3 regions of the Scandinavium manionii genome follow, and region 3 is predicted to be linked to each of the others. Evidence: predicted binding sites of a transcription regulator. Region 3 holds the regulator's gene; each other region holds the start of a gene.
The links. Region 3 encodes CRP, which controls carbon source genes, mostly activating them, when cyclic AMP is high. Its sites were predicted from a motif close to ATGTGANNNNNNTCACAT; they were not measured.

Region 1 (2,276 bases), on a different contig from region 3:
CCCGGCAAGCTTGCGCCGCCGGGCGGTTTTTCTGAAACGTGCTCGTAAAACGGAAAGCAACTCGGATGCAACGCGTAAAACCGCTTTCTTTTTAACCATGCCATTTGCAAGGGGATGGCATTGAGGTCAATCCAACAACCGGGCGTAGGAACCTGTATAAACATAAGTGGGCACAGATTTTTCTGTGTTACAGCAGCGTTGCCGGGCAGTCTGAAAATCGTTATCTCTTCTTCCCGCCGTACTGCGCAAACCACGCCAGCATGCGCTGCCAGCCATCTTTGGCGGATTCTTCGTGATAGCTCGAGCGATAGTCGGCGTTAAATGCGTGCCCGGCATCAGGGTAAACAATAATATCGGCTTTGGCGTTTGCCGCTCGTAACGCCTGACGCATGGTGTCCACGCTCTCTAGCGAAATGCCCGTGTCCTGCCCGCCGTACAGACCCAGCACCGGCGAGGTTAAATCGATAGCGATATCGACTGGATGCTTTGGCGAATTAATCGATTTTTCCCCCACCAGTTTTCCATACCACGCCACCGCTGCTTTCAATTGTGGATTATGCGCCGCGTACAGCCACGCGATACGCCCACCCCAGCAGAAACCGGTGACCAGCAGACGATTGGCGTCACCGCCGTTACGTGAAGCCCAACTGGCAACGTGATCGAGATCGGCCAGCACCTGGGCATCCGGCACTTTCGAGACCAGGCCACTGAACAGCGTGGGGATATCGGCAAAATCATTCGGATCGCCCTGGCGGAAATAGAGCTCTGGCGCAATCGCCAGATAGCCTTCCACGGCCAGACGTCGGCAAATATCGCGAATATGCTCGTGTACGCCGAAAATCTCTTGCACCACAATCACGACCGGCAACGGGCCATCGGCACTTTTCGGGCGAGCGTGAAACGCAGGCATATTTTCACCCTGCGACGGAATAGAGGTTTCACCCGCGATGATGGCATTTTCAGGTGTCAGAATTGAGGTTGAGGCGTGCGGTTCTGCAGCCGGTGCAAAGCCGGGTTGTTTGTTGGTCATGGCATTCTCCGTCCCATCCATTAGCGCAAAGGTAAATATAGCCCGCAGGTTAACAATTCACAGTGCCAGAAAACGGCTATCTTATGTGCAGTGGTTATCGTTATCACTTGTTAATGTGATGTAAATCACTTTTTATAAGAAATTCAATGCAAACTTTTTCGTTCATAGTGACTGATGTCACGAAAATGTGTCCAAGGCTTCGGTAAAGTGCGTTTTTGCTTCTGCTGACAACTCGACCCAGAGAGGAGTTTTTATGTCTAAGTCTGATGTTTTTCATCTCGGCCTCACCAAGAACGATTTACAAGGGGCAACGCTCGCTATCGTCCCGGGCGATCCAGAGCGTGTGGAAAAGATCGCCGCGCTGATGGACAAGCCGGTCAAGCTGGCATCACATCGTGAATTCACCTCCTGGCGTGCAGAGCTGGATGGCAAAGCGGTCATCGTGTGTTCCACCGGTATCGGCGGCCCGTCCACCTCTATCGCGGTTGAAGAACTGGCCCAGCTGGGCATTCGTACTTTCCTGCGCGTGGGCACCACCGGCGCAATTCAGCCAAACATCAGCGTCGGTGATGTGCTGGTGACCACCGCATCCGTACGTCTTGACGGCGCAAGCCTGCATTTCGCACCAATGGAATACCCGGCTGTCGCTGATTTCGCCTGCACCACCGCGCTGGTGGAAGCGGCTAAATCTGTCGGCGCCACGACGCATATCGGTGTGACCGCATCTTCTGACACCTTCTACCCAGGCCAGGAACGTTACGACACCTTCTCCGGCCGCGTCGTTAACCGTTATAAAGGTTCGATGGAAGAGTGGCAGTCGATGGGCGTGATGAACTATGAAATGGAATCCGCCACCCTGCTGACCATGTGTTCCAGCCAGGGCCTGCGCGCGGGCATGGTTGCGGGCGTCATCGTCAACCGCACCCAGCAAGAAATCCCGAACGCGGAAACCATGAAGAAAACCGAAAGCCACGCGGTGAAAATCGTGGTCGAAGCGGCACGCCGCCTGCTGTAATTCCTCTGCTTTATGAAAAGGTCGATGTGTTCGGCCTTTTCTTTTTTGCGTGCATCCTCGCAGGAAAGACCTTTCCAACTGGACGTTTATACAGCACAATTCCATGATGTGCTGGTAAGTCGTTGAGCAGGGGGAAGTAGTGGATATTTCAATCATCATTAGCGCAGTGGCAGCACTGATTGTCGGGGCGGCGTTTGGCTGGTTAGCCAGTAAATCACATGCCGACAGGCT
Region 2 (2,276 bases), on a different contig from region 3:
GCGTGAGTGCGGTTTTCCAGTTTAACGCCTTCCATTACGTTGTCCCACAGGGCGGTGGTCGCGTCGGTAGCGCCAGCCAGGAAGGACTCGTCACCTTCAAATGGGGTGTAGTTTTTCTGGATGAAGTCACGTACGTTGACTTCTGTCTGCCAGTCACCTTTGGCAAAACCTTCCCAGGCTGTAGCTAACTTTTCATTAAGTTCGGACATGTAACACCTACCTTCTTATGTGGATTTCTTAATTTACTGCCTGAAACGACGATTAATGCTTGTCGCTGCCACGCAGGTAAATGACCCAGTACGTCAACCCAACTAACAGACCGCCACCAATAATGTTCCCGATAGTGACAGGAATCAGGTTATCAGTGATGAAGTTCATGACAGTCAGGTGAGAGAAATGGTCCGGAGACGAACCGATAGCGGTCCAGAATTCCGGGCTGGCGAAGTTGCGAACGACGATACCCATCGGGATCATGAACATGTTCGCGATACTGTGCTCGAAGCCGCTGGCAACAAACATGGCCACTGGCAGCACCATTATCATTGCTTTATCCATCAGGCTGCGGCCGGAGTAGCTCATCCAGACCGCCAGACAGACCATCAGGTTTGCCAGGATACCCAGGCACACAGCCTCGATAAAAGTATGATGCATTTTGTGGTCGGCGGTTTGCAGGACGTTCAGTCCCCACCCTCCGTTGGCGGTCATATATTCGCCAGATAACCACATCAGCAGAACAAACAGCAAGGCACCAATCAGGTTACCAACATAGACGTTGAACCAGTTCTTCGCCAGTTGGCCCCAGGTGATTTTGCCGCTTGCTTTAGCCACCACAATAAGCACCGTGGAGGTGAAAAGGTCAGCGCCGCAAATGACACACAGGATAAGACCCAGTGAGAAGCAGATACCGCCAATCAGCTTGGCAATACCAAACGGCATTCCCGCAGTGCCTGTCGTAGACGTAATGTAGAAGACGAAGGCAATGGAGATGAACACACCCGCAGTAATCGCCAGGAAAAAGGTTTTGAGCGGTTGTTTCGTTGCTTTATAGACACCCGCTTCCTCGGCCACTTTGGCCATCTCAGCTGGGAGTAAAAGATCAAAAGGGTTGTCAGCTTTCACACTAACTCTCTCTTTATTAAGTCGGCGACGAGATACTAACAAAGCATTATAGAAGAGAAATTGATATAGATCATATCTCGCCTGGCTTATAGGCCCGCAAAGCGCATGGTTTTTCAGCGATCACGGCGTAACTTTCTGATTATCAAAATAAAAATAAATTTTAAAATTTGCAATTAGAGTTGAATTTTTTCAGTATCCCCCTTTTAAGCAGTTAATTAAAATGGAGTAATATGCATTAAAATTAACATTATTTGTAAGCTACCAATAATAGTATTTACTCATAATTAACTTAAATATTACAAATTAACGAAGGGGAAATGAAAATTAAAACGGGGTCCCTCAGAGGCCCCGTAATATAGCGCAGGCGAATAATTTCGCCATAAGTTATTTGTGGTTTTACTGCTGTTTAGACCAGAAGCTGGCTTTTGCGCGTTGCAGCTTCTCGTACGCTTTCAACAGGGACTGATGCGCCGGGAAGGCCGCCAGGTCGCTGTCCACAGACTGCAGACCGTAAAAGGCCTCTTCACCGCTCAGGGCCGCACTCGCCGCTTCAACCGTATCTGCACCGTACATACGTACAAACGCGTTCAGGTACTGCAGCGGCTGACGCTCTTCTTCCTGGGACAGCAGCAACAGTGTCTGCAGGCAGCGATAGTAGTTGGCACGTTCCGGGCTAAACACGGAAGCATTGAACTCCATGGTCCACTCTGTCCAGATAAGCGCCTGCTCCATGTCACCGCCGGCCAGCGCCAGCATGGCTTTCAGCTCACCGATGCGCAGGGTGTACCAGCCGTTATCTTTACCGGTCGCCATACCCAGTAGTTCACGTACTCGGGTGAAGTCGTCCAGACCTTCATCATCCATCTGCTCAATCAGCGCCAGATAATCTTCTTTTTCCCACTCGCTGCCTGGTAGAGAAAGAATGGTTTCACGCAGGGGGCTGCCCATATTGTTATTTGCCAGCCACAGATCTTCGGCTGGATAGATATCAGACATGCCTGGCACGATAATGCGACAAGCGTAAACGCTCAGGTGCTCGTAGTCTGCGATATACACTTCTTTATCTTCTGCCTGGAAAATCGCCATCAGCGTGGCAAATTCTTCATCTGTCGTGCCGGAGAAGTTCCAGTCAGCAAACGGATAATCTGCGTCTTGTT
Region 3 (2,276 bases):
TTCGTGATTCTGATTGGCGGCCAGCATGTGCATTTGTTGATAGCACTGGGTAATCAGGTCGACTGCTTTCTGCTGGCGGCTGAGCAACGGCGGCAGTGCTTTTTCCGGATCGGTGTGTTGAGTCAGCAGGCTGTATTTGGCTTCACAGTAATCGGCCAGCTGCCGATACAGCAGGCTCAGGGATTCACGTAGCGGCTGTTCGCGCCACATCCAGAACCAGAACCAGTTGAACAAGCCATACCATAGTGTGCCGAGGGCGTAGATGAGCAGCGGTTCCCAGACCGGCATATTCCCCGCAAGGCTGAGCGTAAAGATGGCCGCAATGAGCGAGGCGGGCAGTAATCGGGCGTGAAGCGAACTGATTTCTGCGGTGACGCCGAGCAGCAGCGCCAGCCCGGTCAGGATCAGCGGTAAAGGCACGGTGTGCGCCAGCAGCAGTTGAACTGCGAGGCTACAGCCCGCAAACAGCGAGCCGCCAATAATCAGGCGTTTGAAGAAACGTTTATGCGGTGTGTCCAGCCCGGCAATGTTGCAGCAGGCGGGGACTAACGAGAACAGCAGACCGTACTTGAGGTAACCGAGCACCAGACCGATAGCCACGGGGGTACATAACACCAGCGTTTGCCGCAGTGCATAGTTAATTTCCGGGTGATAAATCAGCCTGCGCCACATCGGGGAAGAGACAAAAACGGCGTACTGCAGGGGCAATACGCCGTTCAGCTAGCTTAGCGGGTACCGTAAACCACGATAGTTTTACCGTGGGCGGAGATCAGGTTCTGATCTTCGAGCATTTTTAGAATGCGGCCAACGGTTTCGCGGGAGCAGCCGACGATCTGACCGATTTCCTGACGGGTAATTTTAATTTGCATACCGTCCGGGTGGGTCATTGCATCAGGCTGTTTCGCCAGATTCAGCAGCGTCTGCGCGATACGGCCGGTGACGTCGAGGAATGCCAGGTTGCCTACTTTTTCAGAGGTGACCTGCAGACGATTTGCCATCTGAGAAGAGAGGCGCATCAGGATATCCGGGTTCACCTGGATAAGCTGACGGAATTTTTTATAAGAAATTTCTGCCACTTCACAAGCGGTTTTCGCCCGAACCCAGGCACTACGCTCCTGACCTTCTTCGAACAGGCCAAGCTCACCGATGAAATCGCCCTGGTTGAGGTAAGAGAGGATCATCTCTTTACCTTCTTCATCCTTGATGAGTACTGCAACAGAACCTTTCACGATGTAGTACAGCGTTTCTGCTTTTTCACCCTGGTGAATCAGCGTGCTCTTCGATGGGTACTTATGAATATGGCAATGAGACAAGAACCATTCAAGGGTAGGGTCTGTTTGCGGTTTGCCAAGCACCATGCGCGGTTATCCTCTGTTATAAGCTGTCTCCAATGGCAGACACGACACTGCCACTGGCTTTGCAATCGTATCCTTCCCTGTGCCTGGGAAGTCGGCTGTCGGATTTTACTGCAGCCTGTAATGTGATGTTCTCTGCATACACGCATTACTTCAATGTATTACTGTAGCAGCCCGACTGTTTTAGCATAGCTTTTGTCGCCTGTCTCCTGGTGTCTCGCTTCAGCATGATGCGCGTCGCCTTCCGTTGCGAGAATTGTTATGTGCGCGTAATCTGTCAGGAAAATTGCTACTCTGGAGTTAACAAATATGCAAGCGCGTGTGAAATGGGTTGAGGGGTTAACCTTCCTGGGTGAGTCAGCTTCTGGCCACCAGATTATGATGGATGGTAACTCTGGCGATAAAGCCCCAAGCCCGATGGAAATGGTACTGATGGCCGCGGGTGGTTGCAGCGCGATTGACGTGGTGTCTATTCTGCAAAAAGGCCGTCATGACGTGACCGACTGCGAAGTGAAGCTGACTTCCGAGCGTCGCGAAGAAGCGCCACGCTTGTTCACCCACATCAATTTGCACTTCATTGTGACCGGTAAAGACCTGAAAGACGCTGCAGTGTCGCGTGCGGTAGATTTGTCTGCGGAGAAATACTGCTCTGTAGCGTTGATGCTGGAAAAAGCGGCGAAGATTACCCATTCGTTTGAAGTGATCGAAGGGTAAGAGTACTGCCCGGTGGCGCTGTGCTGACCGGGCGTAAGGCCGGATAAGCAACGCGCCATCCGGCAAAAACGTTAACCGATCTTTTTGCCTTCCATCAACCGCTCGACCAGCGGTGACATAATCAATTCCATCGCCAGCCCCATTTTCCCGCCTGGTACCACCAACGTGTTCATGTGAGAAATGAAAGAACCCTGCAACATCGCCAAC

Region 1: the regulator CRP is predicted to act here: its motif matches at 1,144-1,161, upstream of udp (uridine phosphorylase).
Region 2: the regulator CRP is predicted to act here: its motif matches at 1,178-1,195, upstream of focA (formate transporter FocA).

Annotation. Positions count from the first base shown of each region.
Region 1 covers NZ_JALIGC010000028.1:75,802-78,077, forward strand. Annotated here, with positions in the region: gene MUU51_RS01300 (dienelactone hydrolase family protein) at 221-1,030, opposite strand; gene udp (uridine phosphorylase) at 1,284-2,045, shown strand; gene rmuC (DNA recombination protein RmuC) at 2,185-2,276, shown strand, end outside.
Region 2 covers NZ_JALIGC010000040.1:80,298-82,573, reverse strand. Annotated here, with positions in the region: gene pflB (formate C-acetyltransferase) at 1-209, opposite strand, end outside; gene focA (formate transporter FocA) at 262-1,119, opposite strand; gene ycaO (30S ribosomal protein S12 methylthiotransferase accessory factor YcaO) at 1,516-2,276, opposite strand, start outside.
Region 3 covers NZ_JALIGC010000037.1:397,729-400,004, forward strand. Annotated here, with positions in the region: gene MUU51_RS11600 (YccS/YhfK family putative transporter) at 1-672, opposite strand, end outside; gene crp (cAMP-activated global transcriptional regulator CRP) at 726-1,358, opposite strand; gene MUU51_RS11610 (OsmC family protein) at 1,665-2,069, shown strand; gene MUU51_RS11615 (phosphoribulokinase) at 2,141-2,276, opposite strand, start outside.